Regions from separate parts of the Streptomyces sp. NPDC056160 genome, predicted to be linked through region 3. Evidence: riboswitches for the same ligand, from Rfam matches in the RefSeq annotation. Region 3 holds a riboswitch; each other region holds the start of a gene.
What was found. A riboswitch is a leader RNA that binds a small molecule or an ion and turns the genes downstream of it on or off. The one in region 3 is predicted to bind cobalamin.

Region 1: linked by a shared signal. The riboswitch ahead of cobN (cobaltochelatase subunit CobN) and the one ahead of ACFC02_RS30050 (HoxN/HupN/NixA family nickel/cobalt transporter) in region 3 are both predicted to bind cobalamin.
Region 2: linked by a shared signal. The riboswitch ahead of ACFC02_RS17800 (ribonucleoside-diphosphate reductase subunit alpha) and the one ahead of ACFC02_RS30050 (HoxN/HupN/NixA family nickel/cobalt transporter) in region 3 are both predicted to bind cobalamin.

The regions. Positions count from the first base shown of each region.
Region 1 covers NZ_JBHJUW010000082.1:9,628-14,609, forward strand. Annotated here, with positions in the region: gene cobN (cobaltochelatase subunit CobN) at 1-2,198, opposite strand, end outside; cobalamin riboswitch at 2,271-2,426, opposite strand; gene ACFC02_RS26650 (cobalamin biosynthesis protein CobG) at 2,472-3,836, shown strand; gene ACFC02_RS26655 (precorrin-8X methylmutase) at 3,833-4,510, shown strand; gene ACFC02_RS26660 (precorrin-2 C(20)-methyltransferase) at 4,507-4,982, shown strand, end outside.
Region 2 covers NZ_JBHJUW010000042.1:37,107-42,088, reverse strand. Annotated here, with positions in the region: gene ACFC02_RS17800 (ribonucleoside-diphosphate reductase subunit alpha) at 1-2,016, opposite strand, end outside; cobalamin riboswitch at 2,138-2,305, opposite strand; gene ACFC02_RS17795 (GNAT family N-acetyltransferase) at 2,359-2,865, opposite strand; gene mctP (monocarboxylate uptake permease MctP) at 2,941-4,566, opposite strand; gene ACFC02_RS17785 (DUF3311 domain-containing protein) at 4,563-4,841, opposite strand.
Region 3 covers NZ_JBHJUW010000102.1:27,243-32,224, forward strand. Annotated here, with positions in the region: gene ACFC02_RS30040 (FMN-dependent NADH-azoreductase) at 1-573, opposite strand, end outside; gene ACFC02_RS30045 (winged helix-turn-helix transcriptional regulator) at 730-1,128, shown strand; gene ACFC02_RS30050 (HoxN/HupN/NixA family nickel/cobalt transporter) at 1,378-2,517, opposite strand; cobalamin riboswitch at 2,547-2,731, opposite strand; gene ACFC02_RS30055 (ArsR/SmtB family transcription factor) at 2,812-3,171, shown strand; gene ACFC02_RS30060 (glycoside hydrolase family 13 protein) at 3,300-4,967, shown strand.

The DNA of each region.
Region 1 (4,982 bases), on a different contig from region 3:
GCCGCGTCCGCGCTGGTGCGGGTGGCGGCGGACTCGTCCAGGCCCAGGGCCTCGCGCAGCCCCGGCAGGCTGGTGGTGCCGCCCCAGATCTGCCGGGCGCGCAGCACGGCGAGGACGAGGTCGACCCGCTGGGGGCCCTGCGGCGCGGCGCCCAGGACGTGCAGGCCGTCGCGGATCTGGGCGTCCTTGACCTCGCAGAGCCAGCCGTCGACGTGGAGCAGGAAGTCGTCGAAGCCGTCGTCGTCCGGGCGGTCTTCGAGGCCGAGGTCGTGGTCGAGGCGGGCCGCCTGGATGAGCGTCCAGATCTGGGCGCGGATCGCCGGCAGCTTGGCCGGGTCCATGGCGGCGATCTGGGCGTGCTCGTCGAGGAGTTGTTCCAGGCGGGCGATGTCGCCGTAGGAGTCGGCGCGGGCCATCGGCGGGACGAGGTGGTCCACGAGCGTGGCGTGGGCGCGGCGCTTGGCCTGGGTGCCCTCGCCGGGGTCGTTGACCAGGAAGGGGTAGACCAGCGGGAGGTCGCCGAGGGCCGCGTCGGGTCCGCAGGCCGCCGACAGGCCGGCGTTCTTGCCGGGCAGCCACTCCAGGTTGCCGTGCTTGCCGAGGTGGATCATCGCGTCCGCGCCGAACCCGCCCTCGTCGCGCGCGGCGGCGATCCAGCGGTAGGCGGCGAGGTAGTGGTGGGAGGGCGGCAGGTCGGGGTCGTGGTAGATGGCGACGGGGTTCTCGCCGAAGCCGCGCGGCGGCTGGATGAGGATCAGCACGTTGCCGAAGCGCAGGGCCGCCAGGACGATGTCGCCGTCCGCGTCGCGGCTGCGGTCGACGAACATCTCGCCGGGTGCCGGGCCCCAGTGCTCCTCCACGGCCGTGCGCAGTTCCTCGGGGAGGCCGGCGTACCAGCGGCGGTAGTCGGCGGCCGGGATGCGTACCGGGTTGCGGGCCAGTTGTTCCTCGGTGAGCCAGTCCTGGTCGTGGCCGCCCGCCTCGATGAGCGCGCGGATCAGTTCGTCGCCGTCGCCGGAGGCCAGCCCGGGCACGTCGCCGTCACCGAGGTCGTAGCCGTCGGCGCGCAGACGGCGCAGGAGGGCGACGGCGCTGGCGGGGGTGTCCAGGCCGACCGCGTTGCCGATGCGGGAGTGCTTGGTCGGGTAGGCCGACAGGACCAGGGCGAGGCGCTTGCCGGCGGGCGGGATGCGGCGCAGCCGCGCGTGGCGCACGGCGATCCCGGCGACGCGGGCGGCGCGCTCGGGGTCGGCGACGTAGGAGGGCAGGCCGTCGGCGTCGATCTCCTTGAAGGAGAAGGGCACGGTGATCAGACGGCCGTCGAACTCGGGTACGGCGATCTGGCCGGCCGCGTCCAGCGGTGAGACGCCCTCGTCGTTCTCCTCCCAGGCCGAGCGGGAGCCGGTCAGGCACAGGGCCTGGAGGATCGGCACGTCCAGCGCGGCGAGCGCGCCCGCGTCCCAGGACTCGTCATCGCCGCCGGCCGACGCCGCGGCGGGTTTGGTGCCGCCCGCGGCCAGCACGGTCGTCACGATCACGTCGGCGGCGCGCAGTTCCTCGACCAACTCCGGTTCGGGCGCCCGGAGGGAGGCCACGTAAAGGGGAAGGGGCCGCCCGCCGGCGTCCTCCACGGCGTCGCACAGCGCGTGGACGAAGCCGGTGTTGCCGCTCATGTGGTGGGCGCGGTAGTAGAGCACGGCGACGGTCGGGCCGCCCGCGGGCCCGGTGGCCTCGCGGGGCAGCGCTCCCCAGCTCGGGGCGGGCGCGGGCGCCTCGAAGCCGTGCCCGGTGAGCAGCACGGTGTCGCAGAGGAAGCGGGCGAGGTGCTCCAGGTTGGCGGGGCCGCCGTGGGCGAGGTAGGCGTGGGCCTCGGCGGCGATGCCGACGGGGACGTTGGAGGCGGCCATCAGCTGGGCGTCGGGGGCCTGTTCGCCGGTGAGGACGACGACCGGGCGGCCGTCGGCGAGCAGCAGGTCGAGGCCTTCCTGCCAGGCGCGGACGCCGCCGAGGAGGCGTACGACGACCAGGTCGGCGTCCGCCATGAGGGCGGGCAGGTCGGCGAGGGCCAGACGGGCGGGGTTGGCGAAGCGGTACGGGACGGGGCCGCCCGCGGCCCGGGCGCTGAGCAGGTCGGTGTCGGAGGTCGACAGGAGCAGGATGCGGGGGGACGGCGGCTGTTCTCCGGCTGGGTGCGACATGCGGCGTCCTGCCTTCCTCGGGGTGTCCACGCCCCGGGTGGTGTCGGAATGGGGGTCTCCGCTGCTCGGACGGGCCGAGATCCGGGAGAAGGGGAGTTCCTGACTCACCCGGTTCTTCCTGGAACCGGGCTCACAGTGGCGGGACCGCGCCGGATTCGCACCGGGCTTCCTCCCCTGTCGCCGTCGTGGCGATGGCGGACCGGATGGTCCGCCGAGAAGCATAGTAAGGGCCGTCGTAGCAGGGCAGGGCATACGTGCGGTGTGATCGTAGGTATGCTCGCCGCCATGTCCACGGCTGCCCTCCCCCCGACGTCCCAGGCCGCCCCGGCCGGACGGGACCGTGACGACGCGTGCCCGGGTACGCTGCGGCTGCACGCGGCGGACGACGGCGCGGTGGCCCGCGTCCGCGTACCCGGCGGCGTGCTGGACGTCGGCGGGGCCGAGGCGCTGGCCGAGGCCGCGCGGCGCCTGGGCGACGGCGCACTGCACCTGACCTCGCGCGGCAACGTCCAACTGCGCGGGCTGCGCGCTGAGCACGGCCCCGAACTCGCCGGTCTGCTGGAAGCGGCGGGCCTGCTCCCCTCGCGCGGCCACGAGCGGGTGCGCAACGTGGTCGCCTCGCCGCTGTCCGCCCTGGACGACCGCGGCCTGCGGGACGTGCGCCCCTGGCTGTCCGCTCTGGACGCGCTCCTGTGCGCGAGCGAGGCCGCGCGGGCGCTGTCGGGGCGGTTCCTGTTCGCGCTCGACGACGGCCGCGGCGACGTGGCCGCGCTCGGCGCCGACGTGACCGTGCGGGCGACCGGCGGCGAAGGTGCGCAACTCGCCCTCGGCGCGGCGGGCGAGGCGCTGGCCCTGTCCGCCGGTGACGTGCCGCGGGCGATGGTGGCGGCGGCGGAGACGGTCGTCGAGGCGGCGCGGGAGCAGGGGATGCGGGCCTGGCGGGTCGGTGACGTGCCGCTGCCCGCCGGCGAACTGCTCCGGCTCGTCGCCGGACGTCTGACCGCCGAGGGACTGGCCTGCGCGCCGCAGCCGCGGGAGAGCGCGCACTGCGCGGGCCCGCCGCCCGGATCCGTCGGCGGGGCCGGCGGCGGTGCCCTGTCGGTGCACGTCCCGCTCGGCCGTCTGACGGCGCTCCAGTGGCGGGAGTTGACGCGGACCGCTGCCCGCGCGGGCGGCGAACTGCGTCTGACGCCGTGGCGCGGGGTCGTCGTCCCCGTACCGGAGGGGACCGCGTCGCCCGCCGTGCCCGATACGTCCGCCACGCTCGACGCACTGGCCGCCACCGGTCTCGTCACCGGCCCCGGCTCGGCCTGGCCGCGGGTGGGTGCCTGCGTGGGGCGGCCCGGCTGCGCCAAGGCGCACGCCGACGTCCGGGCGGACGCCACCGCCTCGCTCGGCGCGCTCGGCCCGCGCGGCCTTCCCCTGTACTGGTCCGGCTGCGAACGGCGTTGCGGACGGCCCCCCGGCGACCGGATCGACCTGGTCGCGACCGAGGACGGCACCTACCAGGTGACCCGGGTGTCCCAGGCACCGCCGGCTTCCCAGGCGCCGGCCACGGCGCCCGCGCCCCGTGCCCCCTCCGTCGTCCTGGACGACCCACGTCAACTCGCCGCCGCCCTGGCGGCGTTCACCTCATGACCCGTACGACCACGACCACCGAGAGCAGCGAGAAGAACACCGTGACGCCCTACGACTACGAGAAGGACGGCGCGGCCATCTACCGCCGGTCCTTCGCCACCATCCGCGCGGAGGCGGACCTCGCGGCTCTGCCCGCCGACGTCAGCCAGGTGACGGTCCGGATGATCCACGCCTGCGGGATGGTCGACCTGGTCCGCGACATCGCGTACACGCCGTCCGTGGTGGCCCGCGCGCGCGAGGCCCTGCGGGCCGGCGCGCCCATCCTGTGCGACGTGCAGATGGTGGCCAGCGGCGTCACCCGCAAGCGGCTGCCCGCCGACAACGAGGTGCTCTGCACGCTCTCCGACCCGGCCGTCCCCGAGCTGGCGGCGAAGCTGGGCACCACGCGCAGCGCCGCCGCGCTGGAGCTGTGGCGGGACCGGCTGGAGGGCTCGGTGGTCGCCGTCGGCAACGCGCCCACCGCCCTGTTCCGGCTCCTGGAGATGATCGAGGAGGGCGCGGGCCGTCCGGCCGCCGTCATCGGCGTGCCGGTCGGTTTCGTGGGTGCCGCCGAGTCCAAGGACGCGCTGGCCGCGCACTCCTCGGGCCTGGAGCACCTGGTGGTGCGGGGCCGCCGGGGCGGCAGCGCGCTGGCCGCCGCCGCGCTCAACGCGATCGCGAGTGAGGCGGAGTGAGCGGGCGACTGTACGGGGTGGGGCTCGGCCCCGGTGACCCGTCGCTGATGACGGTACGCGCGGTGGAGGCCATCGCCGGGGCGGACGTGATCGCGTACCACAGCGCACGGCACGGCCGGTCCATCGCCCGCTCGATCGCGGCCCGGCACATCCGCGCCGACCACGTCGAGGAGGCGCTGGTCTACCCCGTCACCACGGAGACCACCGACCACCCCGGCGGTTACCGGGGCGCCCTGGAGGAGTTCTACGCGCAGGCGTCGGCGCGGCTCGCCGCCCATCTCGACGCCGGCCGCAGCGTCGCGGTCCTCGCCGAGGGCGACCCGCTCTTCTACGGCTCCTACATGCACCTGCACAAGCGGCTCGCCGACCGCTACGAGACGGAGGTGATCCCCGGTGTCACGTCCGTCTCGGCCGCCGCGGCCCGCCTGGGCACCCCGCTCGTCGAGGGCGAGGAGGTGCTGACCGTCCTGCC
Region 2 (4,982 bases), on a different contig from region 3:
CACCGAGCCGTTCGCCTCGCGCAGCGCCTCCCGGGTACGGGCGTCCCACACGCCGAGCGTCTTGAGGTCGCGCACCAGGTAGGAGTTGACCTGGAGGAACTCGCCCGAGAGCGTCTCGCGCTTGAACAGGTTGGAGACCTGCGGCTCGATGCACTCGTAGACGCCCGCGATGGAGGCGATGGTGGCGGTCGGCGCGATCGCCAGCAGCAGTGAGTTGCGCATGCCGACGGCGGCGATCCGCTCGCGCAGGGCCGCCCAGCGCTCGGGCCAGGCGAGGTCCACGTCGTAGTGGTCGGGGTGCAGCACACCGCGCGCGGCGCGGGTCTTCTCCCAGGCGGGCAGCGGGGCGTTCCGTTCGGCGAGGTCGGCGGAGGCCTCGTAGGCGGCGAGCATGATCCGCTCGGCGATCCGGGTCGACAGCGCTTTCGCCTCGGGCGAGTCGAAGGGCAGCCGCAGCTTGAAGAAGACGTCCTGGAGGCCCATCGCGCCCAGGCCCACCGGCCGCCACCGGGCGTTGGAGCGGGCGGCCTGCTCGGTCGGGTAGAAGTTGATGTCGACGACCCGGTCCAGGAAGGTGACGGCCGTGCGGACGGTCTCGTCCAGCCGCTCCCAGTCGAGGTCCCCGCGCTCGGGGTCGGCGAAGGCGCCGAGGTTGACGGAGCCGAGGTTGCAGACCGCCGTCTCGCCGTCGTCGGTGACCTCCAGGATCTCCGTGCAGAGGTTCGAGGAGTGGATGACGTGGCCCGGCTCGGCCGTCTGGTTGGCGGTGCGGTTGGCGGCGTCCTTGAAGGTCATCCAGCCGTTGCCGGTCTGCGCGAGGGTGCGCATCATCCGGCCGTACAGCTCACGGGCGGGCAGGGTCTTCTTCGCGAGCCCGGCCGCCTCGGCCGCGCGGTAGGCCGCGTCGAACTCCCCGCCCCACAGGTCCACCAGTTGAGGCACGTCGGCCGGGGAGAACAGCGACCACTGCCCGTCGGCGTCGACGCGGCGCATGAACTCGTCCGGGATCCAGTGCGCCAGGTTCAGGTTGTGGGTGCGGCGCGCGTCCTCGCCGGTGTTGTCGCGCAGCTCCAGGAACTCCTCGATGTCCGAGTGCCAGGTCTCCAGGTAGACGGCCGCCGCGCCCTTGCGCCGGCCGCCCTGGTTCACGGCGGCCACCGACGCGTCGAGGGTCTTCAGGAACGGGACGATGCCGTTGGAGTGCCCGTTGGTGCCGCGGATCAGCGAGCCGCGCGAGCGGACGCGGGAGTAGGCGATGCCGATGCCGCCGGCGTGCTTGGAGAGCCGGGCCACCTGGTGGTAGCGGTCGTAGATGCTGTCCAGCTCGTCCTTGGGGGAGTCGAGCAGGTAGCAGGAGGACATCTGGGGGTGGCGGGTGCCGGAGTTGAAGAGCGTGGGGGAGGAGGGGAGGTAGTCGAGGCGGCTCATGAGCCCGTGGAGCGCGGCGACTTCGTCGACGGCCCGGGGGCTGTCGTCCTCGGCGAGCCCGCTGGCCACCCGCAGCATGAAGTGCTGTGGCGTCTCGATCACCTTGCGGGTGATCGGGTGCCGCAGCAGGTAGCGGCTGTGCAGGGTGCGCAGCCCGAAGTAACCGAAGCGGTCGTCGGCGGCCGGGTCGGCCAGCGCGTCCAGGCGGGCGGCGTGCAGGCGGACGAACGCGGCGGTCCGGTCGGCGATCAGTCCCTCGCGGTGGCCCGTGGCCACCGACTCGGTGAAGGACGTGACGCCCTGCGAGGCCGCCTCGGCGCGGATGGAGAGCGTGAGCAGACGGGCGGCCAGCCGCGAGTAGGCGGGGTCCTCGGAGATGAGCCCGGCCGCCGCCTCGGTGGCCAGCTCCCGCAGCTCCGCCTCGTCGGCGTGCGCCGACCGGCCGCGCAGCGCGGCGGCGGCGACCCGGCCGGGGTCGGCGTCGGGGAGGTCGGCGGTCAGCTCGGTCAGGGTCCGCAGCAGCGCGGCACCGGGACCGTCGTTCTCCAGGCCCGTGGCTGAGGCCGGATCGGCTGGCGCGATGGTCACTTGGGGCTCTCCCTCGCTCGGCACGGGGCCTCGCCGAGGGCAGGGGGCAGCACACGAGCGCACACGGCGCCGCGTCCACCGGCCCATTCCACGAGGCCCGGACGTCAGGCACCCGGACCGGACGGCCGGGCGCACTGTCGGCAGGTCCTCGGACTGACGCTCGTACACGGCCTTGAGGGCATATGTGTACGAGTACACCGTTGCGGGACAGTTCCGGATTCGCACCGGATTCCCCTGCGACGACAGCGAGCATGAGCATACATCTTGTGCCGGGTGCGGAAGCCACCCCCATATGTTGTGCCTGGGATGTGTCGCGTCGACTGCGGAGGGTGTCGGTCGCTGTCAGAGCGCCAACGCGTAGGTGAGCAGCGTGATGTCGTCCAGGTCCGGCAGCGGGTTCCAGTCCCGCTGCGGGGTGCGGACGAAGCCCAGGCGCTCGTAGAGGCGGTGGGCGGCGTGCATGGTGCGCTGGGTTGACAGCACGAGGCGCGCACAGCCCTCGGTGGCCCGCGCCCGGTCCAGGCAGGCCCGCACCAGCGCCTCACCCGCGCCCCGGCCGCGTGCGGCGCGCGCGACCGCGAGCATGCGTATCTCGGCCTCGCCGGGTCCGGCGATGTCGGCCATGGCGCCGCCGGACGGCACGAACGCGACTCCGCCGAGCACCGCTTCGTCCGCCACGGCCACCAGCACCTCGGCGGCGGCCGCCCGCTTGGCGACGTCCCTCAGCTCGCTCAGGTAGGGGTCGCTCTCCCCGAAGTCCAGCAGCCCGTCCTGGAGATAGGCCTGGGCGGTGATCTCACCGAGGGTGTCGTACTCGCCGGGCTCGGCCGGCCTGATCACGAGGTCCATGGGGCCGAGTGTGCCGCACGGGTACGACAACGGGCCGCCGGTCTTCCCGGCGGCCCGTGCCCTGGTTCCGGCAGCTCAGTGAGCGCTGCCCGCCGTGGCCGGCGGGAGTTCGACCGCGACGCCGGGGTCACCCGCGTCGGCGGTGTAGTCCTGCGGGCTGGTCTCGTCGACGCCCTCGGGGGCCTTCAGCGCCTTCAGGACGAAGGTCAGGACGACGGAGACGACGACGTTCAGGGCGAACGCCGTCATGCCGATGTAGCCGATCTCGCCGATGCCCGGGATCTCCTTGGCCGAGCCACCGAAGTGCTTCTGCGTCGGCGAGGCGACCCCGTAGGCCGCGACCGTGCCGTAGACCATGCCGACGGCCCAGCCGGCCAGCAGTGCCCAGCGGTGGAACCAGCGGGTGAACAGGCCGCCCACCAGCGCCGGGAAGGTCTGCAGGATCCAGATGCCGCCCAGCAACTGGAAGTTGATCGCCACGGTCTTGTCCATGGTCAGGACGAAGACCAGCGCGCCCACCTTCACCAGCAGCGAGACCAGCTTGGAGACCCGGGTCTCCTGCTCGGCCGTCGCGTCCGGCTTGATGAAGTCCTTGTAGATGTTGCGGGTGAACAGGTTCGCCGCCGCGATCGACATGATCGCCGCCGGGACCAGCGCCCCGATGCCGATCGCCGCGAAGGCGATGCCGGTGAACCAGTCCGGGAACATGTCCTCGAACAGCTGCGGAATGGCCAGCTGCCCGTTCTGGACCTTCACGCCCGCCGCGATCGCCATGAAGCCCAGCAGCGCCAGCAGGCCCAGCATCAGCGAGTACAGCGGCAGGATCGTGGTGTTGCGGCGGATCACCTCACGGCTGCGCGAGGACAGCGTGGCGGTGATCGAGTGCGGGTACATGAACAGGGCGAGCGCGGAGCCGAGGGCGAGGGTGGCGTAGGTCCACTGGCTCGCCTCGCCCGGCACGACCGCGCCGCGTGGTTTGCCGGTGGCCGGATTCGTCTGGCTGAACGCGTGGGCGGCCTTGGCGAAGATGTCGTCGAAGCCGCCCAGCTTGATCGGGATGTAGATGATCGCGACCGCGATGACGATGTAGATGAGCGCGTCCTTGACGAACGCGATCAGCGCCGGGGCGCGCAGTCCCGAGGAGTACGTGTACGCCGCCAGCACGCCGAAGGCGATCAGCAGCGGCAGGTCCTTCACGAACCAGTTGGTGTTCTCGCCGCCGCCCACGCCCATCACGTCGAGCACCGCCTGGATGCCGACCAGTTGGAGCGCGATGTACGGCATGGTGGCGAGGATGCCGGTGAGGGCGACCGCCAGGGACAGGCCCTTGGACCCGAACCGGCCGCGTACGAAGTCCGACGTCGTCACGTACCCGTGCTTGTGCGAGACCGACCACAGCCGCGGCAGGAAGGTGAAGATCAGGGGGTAGACCAGGATCGTGTACGGCACCGCGAAGAACCCGGCCGCGCCGGTCGCGTAGATCGCCGCGGGCACCGCCACGAACGTGTACGCGGTGTAGAGGTCGCCGCCGAGCAGGAACCACGTGATCCACGTGCCGAACGACCGGCCGCCCAGACCCCACTCGTCCAGGCTCTCGTTCTCCGCCCGGCGCCAGCGCGCGGCCAGGAACCCCATGACGGTGACGAGCAGGAAGAAGAAGATGAAGACGCCGAGCGCGACGCCGTTGACGCCGTCCTTCACCGGGTCGCACCGCCCTTCGGGGAGGCGGTGTCCGCCGAGCGGCGACCACGCTGGTCGAGCTGCCACAGCCGGTAGGCGATCACCGTGAGGACCGTGGAGATGACCACCCACAGCATCTGGTACCAGTAGAAGAACGGGATGCCGATGAACGTGGGCCCCACCTTGGCGTACGAACCGACCCACAGCATCGCCACGAACGGCGCGACGAGGCAGAGGCCGATGACCACCCGCAGGGGTGTCACCACCCCTTTGCCCACTCCTGGCCCATCTGACATGTCGGCTCCGTCCCCTCGCTGGTCAGCCGTGCGATTGCGCAGGCAATCTAGGTCACGGTGACAAGTGAACGGAACCCCTTGTCCGCATACCGGTTGCGCGTCCCTCGCCCGGCCGCCGCCCGGGTGCTTCCCGGCCGCCGT
Region 3 (4,982 bases):
GGCACGCCCCAGCGACTCGCGTTCCGACTCCTCGGCCTGCGGTACCAGGGCGGCCATGGCGGGGTTGACCGGGGCCATCGTCAGTTCGCGCGTGATGACCTCGACCTGCAGGCCGAGCCCGCCGCCCAGCACCGTCTCCAGGTAGTTGGTGTCGTGCTCGAAGCCGGCCCGCGGGGTGCCGGGGCGGTAGGAGCCGCCGCGCGACGCCGCGACCACGACGCGCTTGCCGGACGGCGGCACGCCCTCGCCGAAGGTGCGCCCGGCCAGGATGATCTGGTCCAGCCACGCCTTGAGGGTGGAGGGGATCGTGAAGTTGTACATGGGGGCGCCGATGACGAGGACGTCGGCCTTCTCGAACTCGGCGATGAGTTCCTCGCGCAGCGGGGGGAGGGACTCGGCGGTGACGGTGGCGGCGTCCAGGTGCGGCACCGGGTCGGCGGCCAGGTCGCGGTAGATGACGCTGCCCTGCGGGTGCGCCTCCTGCCAGGTCTTGCGGAAGGCGTCGGTGAGCCGGCGCGAGCCGGAGTTCTCCAGCGGGAAGAGGGACGAGTCGATGTGCAGCAGGACGGCCATGGAAGGTGCTCCTCGGGTGGGCCGCGCGGGGCACGGCGGGGGTGGTCCGGGCGTGCGGAGGCACCCGGATTCGTATGTCAGCTTCCTCAGCTGCTTACGAAATTACAGTACCCCACTTTTTCGTAGTAAATGAGCGGTGGGCGGTACCATGGGCGCATGACAGTGGAGCGACAGGACGCGGGGCAGTGCTCGGCGGCGGGCGGTGCGGTCGAACGCGTCTTCCTGCTTCTCGGCAAACGCTGGAACGGCGTGATCCTCGCCAGCCTCATGAGCGGTCCCGGCCGCTTCGCCGAACTGCGCCGCGCCGTCAGCGGGATCAGCGAGCGCATGCTCTCCGACCGCCTCGCCGAACTCGGGGAGGCCGGCCTGGTCCGCCGTGAGGTGGACGCCGGCCCGCCCCTGCGCGTCTCCTATCAACTCACTCCCGCGGGCGAGGCCCTGAGGCCGGCCCTCCAGGAACTGGGCGGCTGGGCCGAGCGGTTCCTCGGGACGTCCGAGCAGGACGGCTGCCCCTCCCTGCGGCAGCAGGAAGCCGAGGACACCCGGAACGCGTGACGTCCCCGCCCTACGCTCCTACGTGCCTTCGGCACCACGGTCCGGCCGGGGCGTGTTTCGAAAGTCCCTCCCCCGGCCTTCGGCCGGGAGGTGCCCCCAGCCCCGCGGCGTCTGGCACGCGCGCTCGCCGCGTTGTCGGGATCGTCCACGTACGCCCGGTACGCGGACGACCCTCCGCCTTGCGATCGCACGCACCGGACGCCGCGGGGCCCGCCCTCCGGGCGGACGGCGCTACATTCGAAACACGCCCTAGTCGGCCGCCTCCCCCGCTCCGGCCCCCACCGCCCAGCGCTGCTCGACCCTGGCGACCTTCCAGTACGCCAGCGCCGCCGCCCACACCACCACGAACAGGATGACGATGACGTAGCCCACGTGGTCGAGGTCGAGTCCGGCGATCCAGCCGGTGACCGTGTCGCTCAGGTCGAGCTTGTCGTGCAGGACGCCGACCAGCTCGATCGTGCCGATGAAGAAGGCGACCGCGATGGACAGGCCGGTGATGGTCAGGTTGTAGAACACCTTGCGGACGGGGTTGGAGAACGCCCACTGGTAGGCGAAGTTCATGAACGTGCCGTCCAGGGTGTCGAACAGGCTCATGCCGGCGGCGAACAGCAGGGGCAGGCAGAGGATCGCGTACCAGGGCAGTCCGGCCGCCGCGCCGGAGCCGGCCATCACCATCAGCGTGACCTCGGTGGCGGTGTCGAAGCCGAGGCCGAAGAGGAAGCCGAGCGGGTACATCTGGCCGGGCCGGGAGATCGACCTGGTGAGGCGGCCCAGGATCCGGTTCATGAACCCCCGTGAGTCCAGGTGGGCCTCCAGCTCCCGCTCGTCGTAGGTGCCCGCGCGCATCGCCCGGAACACCTTCAGGATGCCGGCGAGGGCGACCAGGTTGAGGGCGGCGATCAGGTAGAGGAAGGTGCCCGAGACGGTGGTGCCGACGATGCCGAGCGTCTGGTGCGTACGGGAGTCGTCGTTCATCAGGGTGCCCGCGAGCTGGGCGCCGCCCGCCACCAGCGCGGCCATGGCCACCACCACGCTGGAGTGGCCCAGCGCGAACCAGAAGCCCACCGAGACCGGCCGCTTGCCGTCGGCCATCAGCTTGCGGGTGGTGTTGTCGATGGCGGCGATGTGGTCGGCGTCGAAGGCGTGCCGCATGCCGAGCGTGTAGGCGGTGACGCCGAGGCCGATACCGAAGGCCTTGCTGCCGACCTGGTAGTGCTCGGGGACGACGAGCAGGAACAGGATGCCGAAGGCGACGACGTGCAGGGCGGCTATCACCGCCATCAGGCCCGCGGTCTTGAGGGTGTCCTCACGGCGCCAGCGGAAGGTCGCCGCGGGGGCGGGCCCCCCGGGGGCGGCGGCCGGCGTCGGGGCAGGCTTGGGCAGGGTCATCCGGTATCACGCTCCAGCACCTCGTGGATCACTTCGTGAGCTGCCGTGGCCGGTCTCCTGGCTTAGGGTCCGTACGTCCTCCCTCCCTGCCTTCCCGGTCGTGCGACCAGTGGCCCGGCGGATGCCGGACGGAAGGGGAACTCCCCGATCACAGTGGCGAGGGCCGCGTCGGCTTCGCACCGACTTCCCGAGCACCACGGCCCGCCCACGGTAGAGGGAGGGACCGTCGTCTGCATAGCTGCATACCTGCGCAGGTACGGAAGATCACACATCGGTGCCTGCGAGGATGGGGGCATGCATCTCGTCCCTGCCGACCGCTCGGACCGCCGCACCATCGACGGCCACCGGGTGTGCGACGCCATCGCGGCGATCGGGGAGCCCGGTCACGTCCGCGCGTGGGCGGAGCGCTTCTCGCTGCTGGCCGACCCCAAGCGGCTCGCCCTGCTGCTGGCCCTGCACCGCACCGGCCCACTGGCCGTCTCCGACCTCGCCGTCGCCACCGGCATGAACGACCCGGCGGTCTCCCAGGCCCTGCGCCTGCTGCGCGCGGCGGGCACCGTCCAGGGCGAGAAGGAGGGCCGCGTGGTGCGCTACCGCCTGGTGGACGAGGACGTACGGCACCTCCTGGAGCACTGCGCGGCGGACACGGACTGACGCCGGCACCGGGGTGACGGCGCGCCCCGCCGGTCGCCCCCTGTGCCCAGGTACCACCCCACGTGTTCGCTTTTCCGCGGATCTGGACAGATTCTCTGTGTCGCTCCGACGCACGAAGAGGAGACCGCGTGACCGACCGCACCGACGACGTGCCGCCCGACCTGTCCTCCCGCAGTCCCGACTGGTGGCGGCAGGCCGTCGTCTACCAGGTCTACCCCCGCAGCTTCGCCGACGCCGACGGGGACGGACTCGGTGACATCCGGGGCGTCACCCAGCGGCTGACGCACCTCGCCGCCCTCGGCGTGGACGCCGTGTGGCTCAGTCCGTTCTACCCCTCCGAACTGGCCGACGGCGGCTACGACGTCGCCGACCACCGGGACGTCGACCCGCGTCTGGGCACCCTCGACGACTTCGACGCGATGGTCACCGAGGCGCACCGCCTCGGTCTGAAGGTGATCGTCGACATCGTCCCCAACCACTCCTCGCACCGGCACCGCTGGTTCCAGGAGGCGCTGCGGGCCGGACCGGGCTCCGCCGCCCGCGCCCGGTACGTCTTCCGCGACGGGCGCGGCGCGCACGGTGAACTGCCCCCCACCGACTGGCAGTCCGTCTTCGGCGGCAGCGCCTGGCAGCGCGTGCCCGACGGGCAGTGGTACCTGCACCTGTTCGCGCCCGAGCAGCCGGACTTCGACTGGCGCGACGAGGAGGTCCGCGCCGACTTCCGCACCACCCTGCGGTTCTGGTCGGACCGGGGGGTGGACGGCTTCCGCGTCGACGTGGCGCACGCCCTGGTCAAGGACCTCGACGAGCCGTTGCGCGACGTCGGCGGCATCGGGGCCACCGGCGAGGACGCGCTGCCGCACGTCGAGCCGGGCAGCCACCCGTACTGGGACCGCGACGAGGTCTACGAGATCTACCGCGACTGGCGCAAGATCTTCGACGCCTACACGCCGCCCCGCACGGCGGTCGCCGAGGCCTGGGTCCCCGACGCGCGGCGCGCGTTGTACGCCCGGCCCGACGAACTGGGCCAGGCCTTCAACTTCGAGTACCTCCAGGCCGGCTGGGACGCCGGGGAGCTGCGCCGCACCATCGCCGCGTCCCTGGCCACCGCGCGGGCCGCCGGTGCCTCGGCCACCTGGGTGCTGTCCAACCACGACGTGGTCCGGCACGCCTCCCGGCTGGTGCTCCCGCCGGGCACGGACGAGAACGCCTGGCTGCTGTCCGGCGGCCGCGCGCCCGCCGTGGACGGCGCGGCCGGGCTGCGCCGGGCCCGCGCGGCGACCCTGCTGATGCTGGCCCTGCCCGGTTCGGCCTACCTCTACCAGGGCGAGGAGCTGGGCCTGCCCGAGGTGGCCGACCTGCCCACCGAGGTGCTCCAGGACCCGATCTGGGAGCAGACGGGCCACCTCCGCAAGGGCAGGGACGGCTGCCGGGTGCCGCTGCCGTGGACGACGACCGGACAGTCGTACGGCTTCGGTCCCGGCGGGGCCTGGCTGCCGCAGCCGACGGACTTCGGGGCGTACGCCGTCCAGGCGCAGGACGGGGTGGAGGGCTCGACGCTGGAGCTGTACCGCACGGCCCTGCGGCTGCGCCGCAAGCTGCTCGCGGGCGAGTCGCTGACCTGGGCGGAGGACACCCCGGCCGGGGTGCTGGCGTTCGCGCGCGGCGACGGCTGGCGGTGCGTCACCAACCTGTCGCCGCAGCCTGTTCCGCTGCCGCCGGGCGAGGTCCTGCTGAGCAGCGCTCCGCCGACGGGCCGCCGGCTGGACCCGGACACCACCGTGTGGCTGGCCTAGTGTCCCGAGTCTTAG